DNA from 2 places in the Streptomyces sp. AB3(2024) genome. Region 2 is predicted to be linked to the other one. Evidence: riboswitches for the same ligand, from Rfam matches in the RefSeq annotation. Region 2 holds a riboswitch; the other holds the start of a gene.
The links. Region 2 has a riboswitch for S-adenosylmethionine ahead of ACEPPI_RS17715 (aminotransferase class V-fold PLP-dependent enzyme). Riboswitches for the same ligand answer to the same signal wherever they lie in the genome.
Positions count from the first base shown of each region.

Region 1: another riboswitch for S-adenosylmethionine. It lies ahead of thrC (threonine synthase); the one in region 2 lies ahead of ACEPPI_RS17715 (aminotransferase class V-fold PLP-dependent enzyme).

Region 1 is NZ_JBGWAB010000007.1:106,266-116,235, reverse strand. Features, by position in the region: gene ACEPPI_RS05230 (beta-glucanase) at 1-464, opposite strand, end outside; gene ACEPPI_RS05225 (phosphoribosylanthranilate isomerase) at 507-1,121, opposite strand; gene ACEPPI_RS05220 (Uma2 family endonuclease) at 1,264-1,836, shown strand; gene groL (chaperonin GroEL) at 1,923-3,545, opposite strand; gene ACEPPI_RS05210 (cold-shock protein) at 3,866-4,075, opposite strand; gene ACEPPI_RS05205 (MoaD/ThiS family protein) at 4,460-4,735, opposite strand; gene thrC (threonine synthase) at 4,770-6,059, opposite strand; SAM riboswitch class I at 6,077-6,235, opposite strand; gene ACEPPI_RS05195 (glucosyl-3-phosphoglycerate synthase) at 6,431-7,381, shown strand; gene ACEPPI_RS05190 (trehalose-6-phosphate synthase) at 7,444-8,910, shown strand; gene ACEPPI_RS05185 (hypothetical protein) at 8,883-9,617, opposite strand; gene ACEPPI_RS05180 (TetR/AcrR family transcriptional regulator) at 9,711-9,970, shown strand, end outside.
Region 2 is NZ_JBGWAB010000039.1:33,663-43,632, forward strand. Features, by position in the region: gene ACEPPI_RS17705 (rhomboid family intramembrane serine protease) at 1-574, shown strand, start outside; gene ACEPPI_RS17710 (Lrp/AsnC family transcriptional regulator) at 571-852, shown strand; gene ACEPPI_RS17715 (aminotransferase class V-fold PLP-dependent enzyme) at 1,204-2,583, opposite strand; SAM riboswitch class IV at 2,816-2,932, opposite strand; gene trpD (anthranilate phosphoribosyltransferase) at 3,115-4,179, opposite strand; gene ACEPPI_RS17725 (cytochrome bc complex cytochrome b subunit) at 4,345-6,000, opposite strand; gene ACEPPI_RS17730 (Rieske 2Fe-2S domain-containing protein) at 5,997-7,055, opposite strand; gene ACEPPI_RS17735 (c-type cytochrome) at 7,052-7,861, opposite strand; gene ACEPPI_RS17740 (heme-copper oxidase subunit III) at 7,939-8,559, opposite strand; gene ACEPPI_RS17745 (hypothetical protein) at 8,759-9,163, shown strand; gene ACEPPI_RS17750 (Ig-like domain-containing protein) at 9,307-9,970, opposite strand, start outside.

The DNA.
Region 1 (9,970 bases), on a different contig from region 2:
AGTTCGAGCAGGTCGGGGTTGTCGGGGTGGTACTCGAAGACGTCGATCTCCTGGCCGCCGTCGCGCCAGGTCCAGATCGCGGGCCAGGCCCCCGTCTCGGCGGGCAGCCGCACGCGTGCCTCCAGCACGTCGCCGGTGCGGACCATGAAGCCCTCGTCGCTGCCCTCGGTGGTGAGCAGTCCGGTGTCCCAGTTCCCGTCGGGGCGCAGGGTCGCGAGGAAGGTCCCGCCGCGGCTGTAGGCGGGGTCGGCGACGAGGTGGTCGAGCTTGTTGTCGCCCGGGTTGACCGGGCCGCCGTTGGGATAGGCCCAGGAGCGGCCGGCCACCCACTGGGTGGTCGAGGTGAAGTCGGCGGTGAAGACGGGGGCGAGGCGCGGGGCGAGCCCGGGCAGCCCTCCGCCTCCGCCTCCGGGAGCGAGGCGGCGCGTCAGGCGCCGCAGCCATCCGAACGTTTCCGGTTCCATACAGGCGTTGTGCCCGCTCAGCGGCACCTCACACTGGCATTTTTACGCAGAGTAATCATACGATCGCACTGTGCTGATGAACGCGCGGATCAGCTCCGGGGACTTCACCCCGCGCTCCGCCTCGACCCCGCTGGAGACGTCCACGCCCCAGGCCCCGGTCGCCGCCACGGCCTCGCGCACGTTGCCCGGGTTCAGCCCGCCGGCCAGCAGCCAGCGGCCCTCGGGGGCGGTGAACTCCGCCGCGCCCCAGTTCCAGGGCTTGCCGGAGCCGGGGTCGGGCGCGTCGATCAGCAGCAGGTCCTCCCCGTACTCGCCGCAGCGCTCCACCCGCTCGGCGGTGGCCCGCAGCAGGGTCCGGCCGGGCGCGCGCAGGGCCTCGTAGTACGCCGGCGGCTCGTCCCCGTGCAGCTGTACGCCGCGCACGCCGCTCTCCTCGGCGAGCCGGCGCACCTCCTCGACGGGCTGCCCCCGGAACACCCCGACGGTGAGCACCCCGGCGGGCACCCGCGCGGCCAGCTCGCGCGCCGCACCGGCCCCGATGGTCCGGGGGCTGCCGGGCGCGAACACGAAACCGACGGCATCGGCCCCGGCCTCCACGGCCACGTCGACGTCGCGGGCGGTCCTGAGCCCGCAGATCTTCACGAAGAGATCGCTCATACCCCAAGTCAACCAAAGCCCCCGGCCGGACGACGCCCCGTCTCGACCCCCGGGCACGACCACCCGCGCGCCGCTAGCCTGGAACGGGGCTCACGCCCCGTGCACGGCACACCACGCCACGCGGAGGACGACGGTGACGATCATGATCGAACGGGCCACACCGATAGAGCAGGCGGCACCGCCGACGTTCGAAGCGCTCTTGCGCACCGTCGAGGAGATGAACACGCCAGACGGCTTCAAGGCCGAGCTCATCCGGGGGAAGATCATCGTGTCACCGTGGTCCATGCGGCGTTACTACCTCCCCATGCGGGCCCTGCGTGAGCAGCTCGGGGCCCACGCCCCGAAGGGCCAGGTCGCAGACATCGGACCGTTCCTCTTCCAGTTCCCGGAAGCCGGGCGCGCCTACGGCCCCGATCTCTACGTGGTCGACGAGACCGCCTTCGAGGGCGAGGGAAGGCACCTGGACGCAGCGGCACTCTCACTGGTGGCCGAGTTCACCTCGGTGTCCACGAAGGACGTGGACTGGCACGAGAAGCTGGACGTGTACGGACAGCTCGTCCCCGTATACCTCGTCGTCGACATGCAGGCGTCCGAGATCACCTGTTTCTCGGACCCCTCGCCGCACGGGTACCGGTCCCGCAGGACGGCGCCCTTCGGCACCTCCCTGCCCGTCCCGGCCCCCTTCGACTTCGACATCGACAGCTCGGGGTTCTGAGGACCGGGAAACGCCCGAGGGCGGCACCCCCCCCCGCGGGGGGGGTGCCGCCCTCGTTCGAGAACAGCCGATCAGCCAGGGGCCGATCAGAAGTCCATGTCACCGCCCGGCATGCCGCCGCCCGCGGGGGCACCGGCCTTCTCGGGCTTGTCGGCGATGACGGCCTCGGTGGTGAGGAAGAGGGCCGCGATCGACGCCGCGTTCTGCAGCGCGGAGCGGGTGACCTTCGCCGGGTCGATGATGCCCTCGGCGATCATGTCGACGTACTCGCCGGTGGCGGCGTTCAGACCGTGGCCGACGGCCAGGTTGCGCACCTTCTCCACGACGACGCCACCCTCAAGACCGCCGTTGACGGCGATCTGCTTCAGCGGGGCCTCCAGCGCGAGCTTCACGGCGTTGGCGCCGGTCGCCTCGTCACCGGTGAGCTCCAGCTTCTCGAAGACCGAGGAGGCCTGCAGCAGGGCCACGCCACCACCGGCGACGATGCCCTCCTCGACGGCCGCCTTCGCGTTGCGAACGGCGTCCTCGATGCGGTGCTTGCGCTCCTTGAGCTCGACCTCGGTCGCGGCACCGGCCTTGATGACGGCCACGCCGCCGGCCAGCTTCGCGAGGCGCTCCTGGAGCTTCTCGCGGTCGTAGTCCGAGTCGGAGTTGTCGATCTCGGCGCGGATCTGGTTGACGCGGCCCTGGACCTGGTCGCTGTCACCGGCACCGTCGACGATGGTGGTCTCGTCCTTGGTGATGACGACCTTGCGGGCGCGGCCGAGCAGGTCGAGACCGGCGTTCTCCAGCTTGAGGCCGACCTCCTCGGAGATGACCGTGCCGCCCGTGAGGATGGCGATGTCGCCGAGCATGGCCTTGCGGCGGTCGCCGAAGCCCGGGGCCTTGACGGCGACGGACTTGAAGGTGCCGCGGATCTTGTTGACGACCAGGGTCGACAGGGCCTCGCCCTCGACGTCCTCGGCGATGATCAGCAGCGGCTTGCCGGACTGCATGACCTTCTCCAGGAGCGGCAGCAGGTCCTTGACCGAGCCGATCTTGGAGTTGACGATCAGGATGTACGGGTCGTCCAGGGACGCCTCCATACGCTCCATGTCGGTCGCGAAGTAGGCCGAGATGTAGCCCTTGTCGAAGCGCATGCCCTCGGTGAGCTCAAGCTCCAGACCGAAGGTCTGCGACTCCTCGACGGTGATGACGCCTTCCTTGCCGACCTTGTCCATGGCCTCGGCGATGAGCTCGCCGATCTGGGTGTCGGCGGCGGAGATGGAGGCCGTGGAAGCGATCTGCTCCTTGGTCTCGACGTCCTTGGCCTGCGCGAGCAGGGCGGCGGAGACGGCCTCGACGGCCTTCTCGATACCGCGCTTGAGGGCCATCGGGTTGGCACCCGCGGCCACGTTGCGCAGACCCTCGCGGACGAGAGCCTGGGCGAGAACGGTGGCGGTGGTCGTACCGTCGCCGGCGACGTCGTCCGTCTTCTTGGCGACTTCCTTGACCAGCTCGGCGCCGATCTTCTCGTACGGGTCCTCGAGCTCGATCTCCTTGGCGATGGAGACACCGTCGTTGGTGATCGTGGGGGCGCCCCACTTCTTCTCAAGGACGACGTTGCGACCCTTGGGGCCAAGGGTGACCTTGACGGCGTCGGCGAGCTGGTTCATGCCACGCTCGAGACCGCGCCGGGCCTCCTCGTTGAACGCAATGATCTTGGCCATCTGAAGTGGTCCTCCCGGACAGGGGTGGATTGCTCCGGACCGCGCCCGCGCCCGCGACGGACGGCCTGCGGAGCCGGCGGTTCCTTCCCGCCGGACCCGTCGGGCCTCACCGACCCGGTCCTCGTCTGAAGTAGCACTCTCACCTGGAGAGTGCTAACGCCAATGATTAGCACTCGACCCCCGCGAGTGCAAGCGGCTTCGGGCAACGCCGGGCGGCTTCCGGCCGGACTCGCGGGGTGACGCACGAGGGGCCCGCATCCCGTGTCCGGGATGTGGGCCCCTCGTACGTCTGTCGCGTCGGTGGTCGATCGCGCTCGGTCTCAGCCGGCAGCAGCGAGCTTGACCATGTCCGCCTGCGGACCCTTCTGGCCCTGCGAGATCTCGAACTCGACCCGCTGACCCTCTTCAAGGGTGCGGTACCCGTCCATCTGGATGGCGCTGTAGTGGACGAACACATCCGCACCACCGTCGACCGCGATGAAGCCGTAGCCCTTCTCCGCGTTGAACCACTTGACGGTGCCCTGAGCCATGCCTAACTCCCCTATTACTGGCCCTTGCGCGGTACCGCACTTCGCGGTCCCGGGTCAGAACTTGCGCCGGAACGCCTCGACCGGGGCTGAATGTATCCGCACCGCTGCTGTCTGCAACAGGTCAATCCGACGAGAATTCTGGACACGCGGAAACATAGAAATAGAGTGAAAATTTGGCATATGGCAGGGCAACTCGGGCCAGACAATCTTCGCCAAAGCCCCATAGGCCGCACGCATGTTGACTCAATGTCAACCCTCACGGGGCCCACTCATATGCGGCGGGCAAGAGCACCGGAGGGGACTTCCCCAACTCTACCGCGCCCAATCAAGCAGAATTGCCCCCTCCACTTATTAGCGGAGGGGGCAATTCTACTTTTCGGGGTCTCAGCCGCCCGCAACGGCCGGAATGATCGAGACGCCGGCGCCGTCCGGCGTCGCCGCCTGCAGACCGCCCTCGAAGCGCACGTCGTCGTCGTTGACGTAGACGTTCACGAAGCGGCGCAGCTTGCCCTGGTCGTCCAGGACGCGCGCGGCGATGCCCGGGTGGTTCTGCTCCAGGGACTCGATGACCTCGGCCAGGGTCGAGCCCTCGGCCGGGACCTCGGCGACGCCGCCGGTGTAGGTGCGCAGGATGGTGGGGATGCGGACGTTGACGCTCATGGCGCTACCGCCTTTCCGGGAGTCGTGGGAAGGGTCAGGCCAGGCCGGCGGCGCGGAACGCGTCCAGGCTCGGGCGGATGGTGGCGGTCTGGCCGCTGTCCGCGGCCACCGCCTCCAGGGTCTTGAGGCCGTCACCGGTGTTCAGGATCACGGTGGTCAGCGCCGGGTCGAGCTGCCCGTTCTCGATGAGCTTCTTCGTCACGCCGACGGTCACGCCGCCCGCGGTCTCGGCGAAGATGCCCTCGGTCTGCGCCAGGATCTTGATCGCCTCGACGACCTGGGTGTCGTTGACGTCCTCGACGTAGCCACCGGTGCGGCGGGCGATGTCCAGGACGTACGGGCCGTCCGCCGGGTTGCCGATGGCCAGCGACTTGGCGATGGTGTCCGGCTTCTGCGGGCGGACCACGTCGTGGCCGGCCTTGAAGGCGGTGGAGACCGGGGAGCAGCCCTCGGCCTGGGCGCCGAAGATCTTGTACGGCTTGTCCTCGACGAGGCCGAGCTTGATGAGCTCCTGCAGGCCCTTGTCGATCTTCGTCAGCTGGGAGCCGGACGCGATCGGGATGACGATCTGGTCGGGCAGCTGCCAGCCGAGCTGCTCGCAGATCTCGTACGCCAGGGTCTTGGAGCCCTCGCCGTAGTACGGACGGAGGTTGACGTTGACGAAGCCCCAGCCCTCGCCCAGCGGGTCGCCGATGAGCTCGGAGCAGAAGCGGTTGACGTCGTCGTAGTTGCCCTCGATGCCGACGAGGTCGCCACCGTAGACACCGGCCATGACGACCTTGCCCTGCTCCAGGTCGTGCGGGATGAACACGCAGGAGCGGAAGCCGGCACGGGCGGCCGCGGCGCCGACGGCGCCGGCCAGGTTGCCGGTCGAGGAGCAGGACAGGGTGGTGAAGCCGAAGGCGCGGGCCGCCTCGACGGCGATGGCCACGACGCGGTCCTTGAAGGAGTGCGTCGGGTTGCCGGAGTCGTCCTTGACGTACAGCTTGCCGGTGACGCCCAGCTCCTTGGCCAGGTTCCGGGCGTCCACGAGCTTGGTGAAGCCGGGGTTCAGGCTGGGCTTGGAGGCCACGTCCGCGGGGACGGGCAGCAGCGGGGCGTAGCGCCAGATGTTGTTCGGGCCGGCCTCGATCGCGGCGCGCAGCGCCTCGGGGTCGCCGAGCGGCAGCTCGTAGGCGACTTCCAGGGGACCGAAGCACTCGACGCACGCGAAGATCGGGCCGAGTTCGAAGCGGGTGCCGCACTCGCGACAGGAAAGACCGGTGGCGGGTCCGAGATCGACGGAACCGGGGGCGGTGGAGGTGGTGACGGTCTGTGCAGCCATGACGGCGAGGCCCTTTCTCCTCATCTTCCCCATGGCGCACTTCGCCATGAGACGGAATTGGCACCTTCCCTAGCCGGGGACCTCGCGGCGTGCGTGTCGAAAACGCATCGCGAGAACCGACTGGTGGGTTGCCGGGGCTTCAACGGGCCGTGTCCCTCTGCCCCTCTGGATGAGCGGTATGGCACCGGCACACGCGCTCTGTGGCGCGCCGGTGCGTTTGTGCGCGGGGACCCCGGCATGCCGTGGTCCGTCGCGTTGTTCAAGACTGTAACCGAAGGACAGGGCGGTTGAGACAGCCGTCCGAACGGCGAGATGGATCACATATCAGCTGATATCGCCGAGGGCCACCGAGGAACCAGGGAGTGCTGAGGGTGCTGGATGAGGTGGAGCGCTGGCTGGCAGACCGCTCCTGGTCCGCCGCCGACCGACCGCTCGACCGGCTGCTCGACCGGAAACGGGCGGCCGGGACGACGGTCAGCGTGGTGCTGCCCGCGCTCGACGAGGAGGCCACGGTCGGGGAGATCGTGGAGGTGATCCGGCGCGATCTGATCGACGGCCTGCCGATCCCCCTGGTCGACGAGCTGGTGGTGGTCGACTCCGGCTCCACCGACCGTACGGCGGAGGTCGCGGCCGGGGCCGGCGCCCGGGTCGTGCACCGGGACGCGATCCTGCCGCGGATCCCCGCGCTGCCCGGCAAGGGCGAGGTGCTGTGGCGTTCGCTGCTCGCCACCACCGGTGACGTGGTCTGCTTCGTCGACGCCGACCTGCGGGACTTCTCGTCGTCCTTCGTCTCCGGGATCGTCGGGCCGCTGCTGACCGATCCGCAGGTGCAGTTCGTCAAGGCCATGTACGACCGCCCGCTCGCGGACGCCCCCGGCCAGGGCGGCCGGGTGACCGAGCTGGTCGCCCGCCCCCTGCTCAACCTGCACTGGCCGCAGCTGGCCGGCTTCGTGCAGCCGCTCGGCGGCGAGTACGCCGTGCGGCGCTCCCTGCTGGAGCGCCTCCCCTTCCCCGTCGGCTACGGCGTCGAGCTGGGCCTGCTGGTGGACGCGCTGCACACGGTCGGGCTGGACGCGCTGGCCCAGGTCGACGTCGGGGTCCGGCTGCACCGGCACCAGGACGGGCGGGCGCTGGGCCGGATGGCCGCCGCGATCTACCGCACCGCGCAGGTCCGGCTCTCGCGCGCGCACCTCGTACGGCCGGAGCTGACCCAGTTCGAGCGGGGGCCGGACGGGTTCGTTCCGCGCACCTACGCGGTGGACACCGAGGAGCGGCCGCCGATGGCGGAGATCAAGGAGTACATGGGCCGCCGCGTGGCTTGACGGCCGCCGGAGCGGCGCCGCACACGAGTTTGAGCCGGGGCGGGCCGGGCTAGGTTCGCCCCATGGCTTCTCAGGTACTCGTCGCCGCGAACCGCGGCCCGCTCTCCTACGCCCTCTCCGACGACGGCACGCTCAGCGCCCGGCGCGGCGGGGGCGGGCTCGTCTCCGGCCTGTCCGCGGCCCTCGCGAAGCAGCCGGAGGCCCTCTGGATCTGCGCGGCCCTCTCCGACGCCGACCGGGAGGCGGTGCGCCGGGGCGCCTCCGAGCCGGGGGTGCGGATGCTGGACATCGACCCGGCCGTGTACGACGGCGCGTACAACGGCATCGCCAACTCGGTGCTCTGGTTCACCCACCACCACCTCTACGACGTCCCGCGCGAGCCGGTCTTCGACGCGGCGTTCCGGCGGCACTGGGACGCGTACGTCTCCTACAACCGGACCTTCGCCGAGGCCCTGGCCGAGGAGGCCGCCGAGGGCGCCCGCGTCCTGGTGCAGGACTACCACCTGGCGCTGGTCCCGGGGCAGCTGCGCGAGCTGCGCCCCGACCTGCGGATCGCGCACTTCACGCACACGCCGTGGGCGTCGCAGGAGTTCATGGAGATGCTGCCCGAAGACATCCGGCGGCAGCTGGTGTGGGGCATGCTCGGCGCGGACCAGCTGGGCTTCCACGCCTGGCGCTGGTCGGCGAACTTCATCACGGGGACCGCCCTGGACGACGCGACCGGCATCGCGGAGCCGTCACTGCCCAGCGGGGTCCCCGAGCGCGGGGTGTGGCACCACAGGGCGGCCACCGACGGGCGCGGGTACGGCCCGAAGCGGTTCACCGAGGTCCGGCAGTACCCGCTCGGCGTGGACGCGGACGACCTTCGCGCTCTCGCGCACCGGCCGGTCGTGGACGACAGGCTGGCCGCGCTGCGGGCGGAGGTCGCGGGCCGCAAGGCGATCGTCCGCGTGGACCGCACCGAGCTGTCGAAGAACATCCTGCGCGGGCTGCTGGCCTACCGGGAGCTGCTCGTCACGCACCCCGAATGGCGGGAGCGGGTGGTGCACCTGGCCTCCGCGTACCCCTCCCGGCAGGACCTGGCGGTGTACCGGGCGTACACGGACTCGGTGCGGGAGCTGGCGGCGGGGATCAACGAGGAGTTCGGGACGGCGGACTGGCAGCCGGTGCTGGTGTCGGTCGAGGACGACTTCGCGCGCTCGCTGGCGGCGTACCGGATGGCGGACGTGGCGCTCGTGAACCCGGTGCGGGACGGGATGAACCTGGTCGCGAAGGAGATCCCGGTGGTCTCGCAGGACGGCTGCGCGCTGGTGCTGTCGACCGGGGCGGGGGCGCACGAGGAGCTGAAGGGCGACGCGATCACGGTGAACCCGTACGACGTCACCGCGACGGCCGAGGCCCTCCACGAGGCGCTGTCCATGCCCCGGGAGGAGCGGGCGGAGCGGACGAAGCGGCTGGCCGCGGCGGCCACGGCGCTGCCCCCGGCGGCCTGGTTCGAAGCTCAGCTGGAGGCGCTGGCCGGGGCCTGAGCGGGGGCGCTCGTGCTCGCGGGCCGCAGGCCCGGGAGGCACAGGGCGAGGGCGCCGAGGAGGAACCCGTAGCAGGAGACCAGGCCGTGGCCGTTGGCCTGGGCGAACCAGAGGACGAGGCCGAGGACGGGCACCCCGGCGGCGAGCAGCAACTCCTTGGTGTTGCCGGCCGCGGGGTTCCCGGCGGCCTCGGCGGCGCGGCGCGAGCGCAGGGCTCGGAGCAGGAGGGCGGCGGCGAGGGTGGCCCCGAGGAAGTAGGTGGCGCCGGAGCTCCCGGCGAAGTTCCGGGGGTCGGCGGCGTGGTGGCCGCCCGCGCCGAGCAGGGCGTCGAGGTGCTCCGGCAGGAGGATCCCGGCGAGGAACAGGGCCAGGGTGCGGGGCGCGCCCCAGAACCAGTCGGCCAGCGCGGCGACGGCGGCGAGGGTGGCGATGTTCCAGGCGCCGCCGAGGAGGCCGCCGTTCTGCATGAAGACGGCGGTGACCACGCGCCACCAGCCGCTCCGGGCGGGGTCGTCGTCGAGGGCGTCCATGGCCCCTGACCAGCACAGCTGCGTGACGACCCCGGCGAGGGCGAGGCCGGTCAGAGCCAGTGCCGCCCAGGGGATGCGGCGCCCGCGCAGGGTGTCCCGGCCGAGGAGGTCGAGGCCCCCGTTGAACATCATCACCATCAATGCCGCCGTGGTCGCGTTGAACACGATCGCGCCCATCGCCGCCACCCCCCTCCGGTCGTCGTGGGATGACGGTAGCGCTCCGGACCGACAGTTTCAAACAGTGTTAGAAAATGGGCGTAGGCTGTCCCCGTGAAGCTGACGAAGGAACGCATCATCGACGCGGGCATGGCGGAGTTCGCCGAGTCCGGCTACCACGGCCTGTCCATGCGCCGCGTGGCCCAGCGGCTCGACGCGAAAGCGGGCAGCCTCTACTACCACGTGCCCAGCAAGGGCGTCCTGGTCCGGCTGATGGCGGACCGGGTGGCGCGGCAGGCCTACGACGCCGGCACGGCCGCCCTGGCCGCACTGGATCCCGGCGCGGGCTGGCGGGAACGGGTGGAGGTCCAGGC
Region 2 (9,970 bases):
GGGGACGGCGTACTTCCGGCACTGGGGGGTGGTGCCCGACGAACTCTTCTCGGGGGCCGCGCGCCCGCTGCTCACCCCGCTGACCGCGCTGTTCGTCCACGGCAGCTGGCTCCACCTGCTCGGGAACATGCTCTTCCTGCACGTCTTCGGCGCGATGACGCAGGAGCGGATGGGCCGGGCGCCCTTCCTCGTCTTCTACGTCTGCACGGGGTACCTGGCGCTGGCGGCGTACGCGGCGGCCAACGCCTCCTCGGACCAGACCCTGGTCGGCGCGTCCGGCGCGATCTCGGCGGTCCTCGGGGCCTTCCTCTGCCTCTTCCCGAGGGCCCGGGTGACGAGCCTGTTCCCGTTCCTGCTCTTCCTGCCCCTGCGCTTCCCGGCCTGGATCGTGCTGGTGTTCTGGTTCGCCCTCCAGTGGCTGGCCGCGCAACGCGCGGAGAGCGGGCCGGGGGTGGCCTACCTGGCGCACGTGGTGGGCTTCTCCGTGGGCTTCCTCTACGCATGGGCGCGTTATCGCCGTACGACTAGAGTGAGGCGACCAGTGACTGCCGGCGAGGGAGAAAGCCAACCGTGATCACCGCGATCGTGCTCATCAAGACCAGCGTGGACCGCATCCCCGAGATCGCCGAGTCCATCGCCGCGCTGGACAGCGTCAGCGAGGTCTACTCCGTCACCGGCACGTACGACCTGATCGCGCTGGTCCGCGTCGCCCGCCACGAGAACCTGGCCGACATCATCCCCGGCCGCATCAGCAAGATCCCGGGCGTCGAGGCCACCGACACGCACGTGGCGTTCCGCACGTACTCCCAGCACGACCTGGAAGCGGCCTTCGCGATCGGCCTCGACGCGTAGCGCCTGGCCGGCGGGGTCACAGGGGGCCCGGGTTCCGCCCCGGGACCGTCCCCCTCAGGCTCCGCCGAGCCCCGGCAGGCTCTCGCCCGGCAGGGCCGGCCGTCCCTCCTGGAGCCGGAACAGGCAGCCGCGCAGCCCCCGAGTGCCCGTGCCGGCTCCGCGCCGGCTCCCCGACCCTGGGCCGCGGCCCGCTCCCGGCCCCGCTCGCGGCACCGGTCCCGGACCGGCTCCGGGGTCCAGCACAGGTCGCCGTCGCCCCCGTACCCCTGGAACGGCTCGCAGTCGGCGGCGCGCAGGGCCGGTACGGGGTCCCCGTACGTCATGCCCGACAGCCTGTGGGACCGTGCCGGATCAGACGGCCGGGACGCAGCGGCCCTCTTCCGTGCGGTACTGCCACTTGGCGCCGTCCGCGACCAGTTCCCCGACGGCCCGGACGAACCGCTCGACGTGCTCGTCGGGGGTGCCCGCACCGAAGGAGACCCGGATCGCGTTGAGCGAGCGCTCCCCCGGCGCGGCCTCCGGGGCCCCGCACTCGCCGGGCTCCTGCGGCTCGCTGCCGAGCAGGGTGCGGACCAGCGGGTGGGCGCAGAAGAGGCCGTCGCGCACGCCGATCCCGTACTCCGCCGACAGCGCGGCGGCGAAGTGCGAGCTGTTCCAGCCGTCCACCACGAAGGAGATGACGCCGACGCGCGGGGCGTCGTCCCCGAAGAGGGAGAGCACGCGCACGGCGGGGATGTCCGCCAGGCCCTCGCGGACCCTGGCGATGAGGTGGTTCTCGCGGGCGACCAGGTTCTCGAACCCGGCCTCCTTCAGGGCGCGGCAGGCCGAGGCGATGGAGTAGACGCCGATGACGTTCGGGGAGCCGGCCTCGTGGCGGGCGGCGGTGGTGTGCCACTCGACGTCGACGCCGCCGTCCTCGCGGCGGGCCACCTTGCGGGAGGCGCCGCCGCCCGCGAGGTACGGCTCGGCCTCCTGGAGCCAGTCGGCGCGGCCGGCGAGGACGCCCGAGCCGAAGGGGGCGTAGAGCTTGTGGCCGGAGAAGGCGACCCAGTCCACGTCCAGCTCCCGGACGGACACGGGGTGGTGCGGTGCCAGCTGGGCGGCGTCCAGGACGATCCGCGCGCCGTGGGCGTGCGCGGCGGCGGCCAGCTCCTTGACCGGCCACAGCTCACCGGTGACGTTGGAGGCACCGGTGACGCAGACCAGGGCGGGGCCGTAGGGCTCGCGGTCGGCCAGTGCCCGCTCCAGGGTGGCGACGGCCTGGGCCGGGGTGCGCGGGGCGTTGAGGTAGGTGACCTGGGCGTTCGTCCACGGCAGCAGCGAGGCGTGGTGCTCGGTCTCGAAGACGAAGACCTGGCAGTCGGCCGGCAGGACGGCGGCCAGCAGGTTCAGCGAGTCGGTGGTCGACCGGGTGAAGACCACCTGGTCGTCGGGGCGGCAGTCCAGGAACTCCGCGACGGTGACGCGGCTCTGCTCGAACAGGTCGGTGGAGAGCTGCGAGAGGTACCCGGCCCCGCGGTGGACGCTGCCGTAGTACGGGGCGTACGCGGCCACGTCGTCCCAGACCCGCTGGAGCGCGGGAGCGCTGGCCGCGTAGTCGAGGGCGGCGTAGGTGACCTCGCCACCGGTGACGAGCGGGACGGTGACGTCGCGGCCGAGCACCGGCAGCGGCTGGGCACAGGCGGGGTCGACGGCGACGTCGGTGGCGGCGGAGTTCAGGAATGCGGACATGGCGGTGTCTCCCGGCAGGCAGGGCTGAATGGCTTCGGTGTGCCCGTACGCGGGTACGGCGGGACGCGACGGCGTCGGCCGGACACAGGGGTACGGGAAGGACCTCGGAAGGACGTGGGGGTACGCCTGAGCGACCCTGATCCGAGGGGTGAAGAAGGGGCGGAGTCGCCCTATCGCATTCGCTTGCTCACAGAAAAAGCTCCTCGAAGACCCAGGACCCCTGGTATCGAGGGATCCGCGCTTGCCGTAGACCTCGCTGCCTACGACCTGGTCATCACCCGGGGCACCCCGCCACGGAAGGAGGGTTGCCGGACAGCAAGCCGGGGCCTAAACGCTGTCACTCGTGACCTGGTCAGCATCCTGCCACAAGATCCTCCACGCGCAAGACCCCGGTCCACGATGTGGACCGGGATCTCCTCTTGAACGCCGTGCTCGCACCGCTCGGCCGCGGGCGGCCTCCCGGGCTTCGCCCGGCTGCGCCGGCCTCCGGCCGTCGGGCGTCGGCCGTCGGGAGGCGCCGTGCGGCGGCGGCTACGCGTTGCTGGCGGCTGCCCAGCGTTCCAGGGCCGCCCGGGCCGCGCCCGAGTCGATCGACTCGGCCGCGCGGACGACGCCCGCCGCCAGCTGCTCCTCCAGGGACCCGCTGCCCGGGTCCAGCGCCACCAGGGCCGCCGCCGAGTTCAGCAGGACGGCCTCGCGCACGGGGCCCCTCTCGCCGGCCAGCAGCCGGTGGGCGACGTCCGCGTTGTAGGAGGCGTCCTCACCACGCAGGGCGGAGACGTCCACGATCGGGATCCCGATGTCACGCGGGTCGAACGTCTGCTCGGTGACCGCGCCGTCGCGGACCCACCACACCCGGGAGGTGGCCGTCGTGGTGAGTTCGTCCATGCCGTCGTCGCCCCGGAAGACCAGTGCCGAGGAGCCGCGCTCCGCGAGCACCCCGGCCACGATGGGGGCGACCCGGGCGTCCGCCACGCCGGTGGCCTGTGCGCGGACCTTCGCCGGGTTGGTGAGCGGGCCGAGGAAGTTGAAGGTGGTCCGGATGCCCAGCTCCTTGCGGGCCGCCGCCACGTGCCGCAGCGCGGGGTGGAACTTCACGGCGAAGCAGAAGGTGATGCCGGCCTCCTCGGCGACCTCCACCACCCGGGCCGGGGTGAGGTTGAGGTTGACGCCGAGCTTCTCCAGCACGTCCGAGGAGCCGCTCGCGGAGGACGCGGCCCGGTTTCCGTGCTTGACCACCTTCGCGCCGGTGCCGGCCACCACGAGCGCGGACATCGTGGAAATGTTGACGGTCTTGGCGCCGTCCCCGCCCGTGCCGACGATGTCCACCGTCCGGCCCGGCACCTCGATCAGATTGGCGTGATCGTACATGGCACGCACCATGCCGTTGATCTCCGCGACGGTCTCCCCCTTGGCCCGCAGGGCCACCATGAAACCGGCGATCTGCGCGTCCGTGGCCTCGCCCCGCATGATCCGGTCCATCGCCCAGGCGGTGTCGTCCGCACCGAGGTCCTGGCCGGTCAGGAGGGCGTCGAGGAGGCCCGGCCAGCCACGGGCCGCCACGCTGTCGCCGCCTGCCGGGGTCACAACGTTCATGGTCCGCTCCTGCTGCTCGGAAAAGTTCCACGTCGAATGGGGAAGGATCTCAGCCTATCCAGCCCCGGAGACGGCGAAGAGCCCCGTCCAGACACTGGACGGGGCTCTCACCGTGGCGACACCAGGATTGGCCGAAACCGATCCCTCAAGCTGTCATACCGGAGATCAGTGGTGGCCGTGGCCGCTCTGGATCTCCTTGTACTCCTCCGCCGTGGGCTTCGGAATCTGGGTGTTCTCTCCGTAGAAGCCCTTGCTGAGCTTCGCGCGGAGCTTCTCGCCGGCCTTCACCTTGCGCTCGACGCCGTTCTCGTCGACCGTCGGGCCGATCTCGATCGGCGCGTACTGCGTGTGCGAGGTGAGGGTGTGCAGCTTGCCCTGCGGGAGCGGCTCGTGGACCTCGACGAACTCACCGTGCGGCAGGCGCTTGATGATGCCGGTCTCGCGACCGTGCAGCACCTTGTCGTGGTCCCGGCGCTGGAGGCCGAGGCAGATCCGCTTGGTGATCACGAAGGCGATGACCGGGCCCACGAAGAAGCCGATCCGCGCGAACCACGTGATCGAGTTGATCGACAGGTGGAAGTACTGCGCGAACATGTCGTTGCCACCGGCGATCAGCAGGATCACGTACCAGGTGAGCCAGGCGACACCGAAGGCCGTACGGGTCGGGACGTTGCGCGGGCGGTCCAGGATGTGGTGCTCGCCGTTGTCCTTGGTGACCCAGGCCTCGATGAACGGGTACACCGCGATCGTGGCGAGGACCAGCGGGAAGATCACCAGCGGGATGAACACGCCCAGGACCAGCGTGTGGCCCCAGAGGTTGATCTCCCAGCCCGGCATGGCACGGATGAGGCCCTCGGAGAAGCCCATGTACCAGTCGGGCTGCGCACCGGTGGACACGTGGTCCGGGCGGTACGGGCCGAGCGCCCAGATCGGGTTGATCGAGGCGAGCGCCGCGATGGCCGCGATGACACCGAAGACCAGGAAGAAGAAGCCTCCGGCCTTGGCCATGTAGACCGGCAGCAGCGGCATGCCGACGACATTGTTGTTCGTCTTGCCCGGACCCGCGAACTGGGTGTGCTTGTGGTAGAAGACCAGGATCAGGTGGGCGACCAGCAGGCCCATCATGATGCCGGGCAGCAGCAGGATGTGGATCGAGTAGAACCGGGCGACGAAGTCGCCGCCGGGGAACTCGCCGCCGAAGAGGAAGAACGACATGTACGTGCCGACGACCGGCACGGACAGGATCGCGCCCTCCATGAAGCGGACACCGGTGCCCGAGAGCAGGTCGTCCGGCAGGGAGTAACCGGTGAAACCGGTGAACATGCCGAGGACCAGCAGCAGGAAGCCGAAGACCCAGTTGACCTCGCGCGGCTTGCGGAAGGCACCCGTGAAGAACACGCGCATCATGTGCACGAGCATGGCCGCGACGAAGATCAGCGCCGCCCAGTGGTGGATCTGCCGGATGAGCAGACCGCCGCGGACGTCGAAGCTGATGTCCAGGGTCGAGGCGAAGGCCTCGGACATCTGGACACCCTGCATCGGCACGTACGAGCCGTGGTACACGACCTCGTTCATGCTCGGGTGGAAGAACAGCGTCAGGTACACACCCGTGAGGATGATGATGATGAAGCTGTAGAGGCAGATCTCACCCAGCATGAAGGACCAGTGGTCCGGGAAGATCTTGCGCATGTTGGACTTGGCCAGGCTGTAGATGCCCAGGCGGCCGTCCGCCCAGTCGGCTACGCGCTCGCCGGCCGGCGCCTTGCGCGCCGTGTTGCCCGGCGCGCCAGCGGCTGATGAATTCGTGGTGGCAGTGCTCATCCGCGCTCCCAGAAAGCAGGACCGACGGGCTCTTCGAAGTCGCCGTGCGCTTCGAGGAAGCCTTCGTCATTGACGCCGATCCGCAGCTGCGGAAGCGCGTGACCGGCCGGGCCGAAGATGACTCGGGCGCCGTCGGAGAGGTCGAAGGTGGACTGGTGGCACGGGCAGAGCACGTGGTGCGTCTGCTGCTCGTACAGGCTGATCGGGCAGCCGACGTGGGTGCAGATCTTGGAGTAGGCCACGATGCCCTCGTGGGACCATTCCAGCTCCTGCTTGTCCTTGATGTCCTCCGGCTTGATGCGGACGATCATCAGGGCGGCCTTGGCGATCTGCGTCTGGAAGTCGTGCTGCTCCTCCTCCAGGCCTTCCGGCCGGGCGAAGGTCAGCGAACCGACGAGCACGTCCTCGGGACGCAGCGGCTCGTTGGTGTTGTCGTTGATCAGCAGCTTGCCCTTGGCCCACACGGTCTTGCGCAGCTTGACCTCGGGCAGCGGGCCCAGGTCGCGCAGCAGCATGACGCCGGCGAGCGGCACCATGGCCATCGCGCCGAGCATCGTGTTGCGGATCAGCGGGCGGCGGGCGATGCCGGACTCGTTCGCACCGTCGGCGAAGTCCTGCAGGACCTTCGCCTTGACCTCCGCCGGCGCCGCGATCTCGTGACGGTCGTCGGCGACCTCGACGTCGGACATCAGGGTGCGGGCCCAGTGGACCGCGCCCGCGCCGATGCAGAAGAGGGCCGTGCCCAGGGTCAGACCGAGCGCGAAGTTCAGCGCGCTCACCTTCCCGATCGGGAAGATGAAGACGATCTTGTCGACCGGGAGGGTCACGTACGAGACGATGAAGCCGATCGTGGCCAGCATCGACAGCGTGAACAGCATCGCGACCGTACGCTCGGACCGCTTGGCGGCCCGCTCGTCGATGTCCTGGATGCGCGGCTTGTGGACCGGAAGGCCCGGGTCGGCGAACGGATCGTCCGCGACCGCTACGCCACCGTGGTGCGCGTCGCCCTGCTCGCTCGGCAGGTGCTTCTCTTCGGGAATGTCTTGGCTACTCATGACTTCTTGGCCTTAGCGGTGTGGGCCGCGACCCAGACGGCGACAGCGATCAGCGCACCCAGACCGAAGATCCAGCCGAACAGACCCTCGGAGACGGGGCCGAGGCCGCCGAGCTTGAGGCCACCGGGGCTGGTCGACTTCTCGCCGTTGACGTTCTGGAGGTACGCGATGATGTCCTTCTTCTGCTTCTCCGGCATGGTGCTGTCGGGGAAGGAGGGCATGTTCTGCGGGCCGGTGAGCATGGCCTCGTAGATGTGCTTCGGCTCGACGCCGTCCAGGTTCGGGGCGTACTTGCCGAGCGTCAGGGCGCCGCCCTCGCCGGTGAAGTTGTGGCACTGCGCGCAGTTGTTGCGGAAGAGCACACCACCGTTGGCGATGTCGGCACCGGCCGGGTCGTACTGCTTCTCGGTGGGCGTGATCGGGCCGGCACCGAGCGACGCGACGTACGCGGCGAGCTGGTCGATCTGAGCCTGGGAGTAGATGACCGGCTTCCTCGGCACCTGGGCGCCGGGCTGCTGGGCGGGCATGCGGCCCGTGCTCACCTGGAAGTCGACGGCCGCGGAGCCGACGCCGACCAGGCTGGGGCCGTCAGTGGAACCCTGACCGCCGGTTCCGTGGCAGCTTGCGCAACCCACGGCGTAGAGCTTCTTGCCCTCCTCGATGGCGAGGGACTGGGCGGTTTCATCGGCCTGCGCCTTGCCAGCGGGCGCGAAGGCGGCGTACAGCCCCCCAGTGACCGCCAGCGCGAAGAGTAGAACGACGACCGCCGCCAGCGGATGGCGTCGTCGTGCGGAGAGCTTTTTCACGGATTACCCCGGTGTCAGGATCTTCTGCGTCGGTGTGTCTGGATGGAGTGCCGGGGCGGTGCCCGGCGACGTGTTCGCTACTTGATCAGGTAGATCGTGGCGAAGAGGCCGATCCAGACGACGTCGACGAAGTGCCAGTAGTAGGACACGACGATGGCCGACGTGGCCTGTTCGTGGGTGAACCTCTTGGCCGCGTACGTCCGGCCGAGGACCAGCAGGAAGGCGATGAGACCGCCCGTCACGTGCAGACCGTGGAAGCCGGTGGTCAGGTAGAAGACCGAGCCGTACGGGCCTGACGAGAGAGACAAGCCCTCGTGCTTGACCAGCTCGGTGTACTCGAACACCTGGCCGCCAATGAAGATCGCACCCATGACGAACGTGATGATGAACCACGTCCGGAGCTTCTTCACGTCACCGCGCTCGGCGGCGAATACGCCGAGCTGGCAGGTGAGCGAGGAAAGCACCAGGATCGTTGTGTTCGTCGCCGAGAAGGGCAGATTCAAGGCCGAAGCCTGTTCTGTCCAGTACTCGGTGCCTGTCACGGATCGCAGGGTGAAGTACATCGCGAAGAGGGCCGCGAAGAACATCAGCTCGGAACTCAACCAGATGATGGTTCCGACGCTGACGAGGTTCGGCCGGTTGACCGTCGGGTGCGCGTGCCCGGTATCTACTGTCGTTGCTGTCGCCACGACCGACATTATGTCGGTCGCTTATCCCGCCCTCACCCCGGGGGGTGCCGTTCGGAGTGTCAGGGGCGTGTGCAAGGCCCGAACGGCCCATCAGATCCCTCTCCCGGCGTCTTGTGCGGGGCTGCCGGAACCGATGTTGACGGCCGGTCGGACGGAGTAGCATCCCGCGCAACATCAACGTGATTCACGTGACACGTGGAGGAACGAAATGCGGGCGACTGCACGGGTTCTGGTCTACAGCGACGACGCGGGCACCCGGGAGCAGGTGCGGCTGGCGGCCGGGCGCAGGCCGGCGGCCGACCTGCCGCCGGTGGAGTTCCTGGAGTGCGCGACGCTTCCGGCGGTCCTCAAGGAGCTGGACGCGGGCGGCGTCGACGCCTGTGTGCTGGACGGGGAGGCCGTCCCCGCCGGGGGCATGGGTGTGTGCCGGCAGATCAAGGACGAGATCTTCCGGTGTCCCCCGGTGCTGCTGCTGATGGGGCGCCCCCAGGACGCCTGGCTGGCCACCTGGAGCCGCGCGGACGCCGCCGTCACCCTTCCGGTGGACCCCGTGGAGTTCCCGGAGGCCCTCGCGCGCGTCCTGCGGGCCCGCCTGGCCTCCAACGCCGCCTGAGCAGCCTTCCAGGCAGGCTGAGCCGAAGGGGCCGCGTCGGCGAAGGAGGGCGAGCGCCCGGAGGGATTCGTGAGGAACGAGCGAATCCTGAGGACGCACGCCCTCCTGGAGCCGACGAGAGCGGCCCCGGAGGCGAAGCCGGCCTAAACTTGCGGCCGCAGGCGGGCCTGGTCCATGGGGTTGCGGCCCTCCTGGGTGCCCTTCAGGAGGGCGCTTCCCTCGCGCCAGTCCTTCCAGTCCATGTTCCAGTCGCCGTAGCCGTTCCCGAAGGTGTCCATGTCGTCGCCGATGCTGTTGATCACACGGACGATGTCGCCCTCGGTGATGTTCTCGTAGAACCAGGCGGCGTTGCCGGTGCTCATTCCGGTGCACCCGTGGCTGACGTTCTCGTAGCCCTGGGAGCCGACCGACCACGGCGCGGCGTGGACGTACTCGCCGCTCCACGTCACGCGGGTGGCGTAGTAGACGGGCAGGTTGTAGTACTCGCTGCCGCCGATGCCGACGGTGTCGCCGCGCATCTGGACGAAGTACTGCTTGCCCAGGACCACCTTGACCCCGTTGCGGGTGGAGAAGCCGGGCTTTCCGGTGGTCACCGGAATGGTGTTGATCACTTCTCCGTTCCGCTTGAACGTGAGGTAGTGCGAGGAGGCGTCCGTGGTGACCTCCACCCGGTCCCCGATCTCCAGCTTCAGCGGCTTGGAGGCGGCTCCGTGGAGCTCGTCGGAGATCTTGACGCCCTCCAGGTTGCTCTGCACGGAGACGGTGGAGTTGGCGGGCCAGTACTCCTTCGGGCGGTAGTGCAGGTTC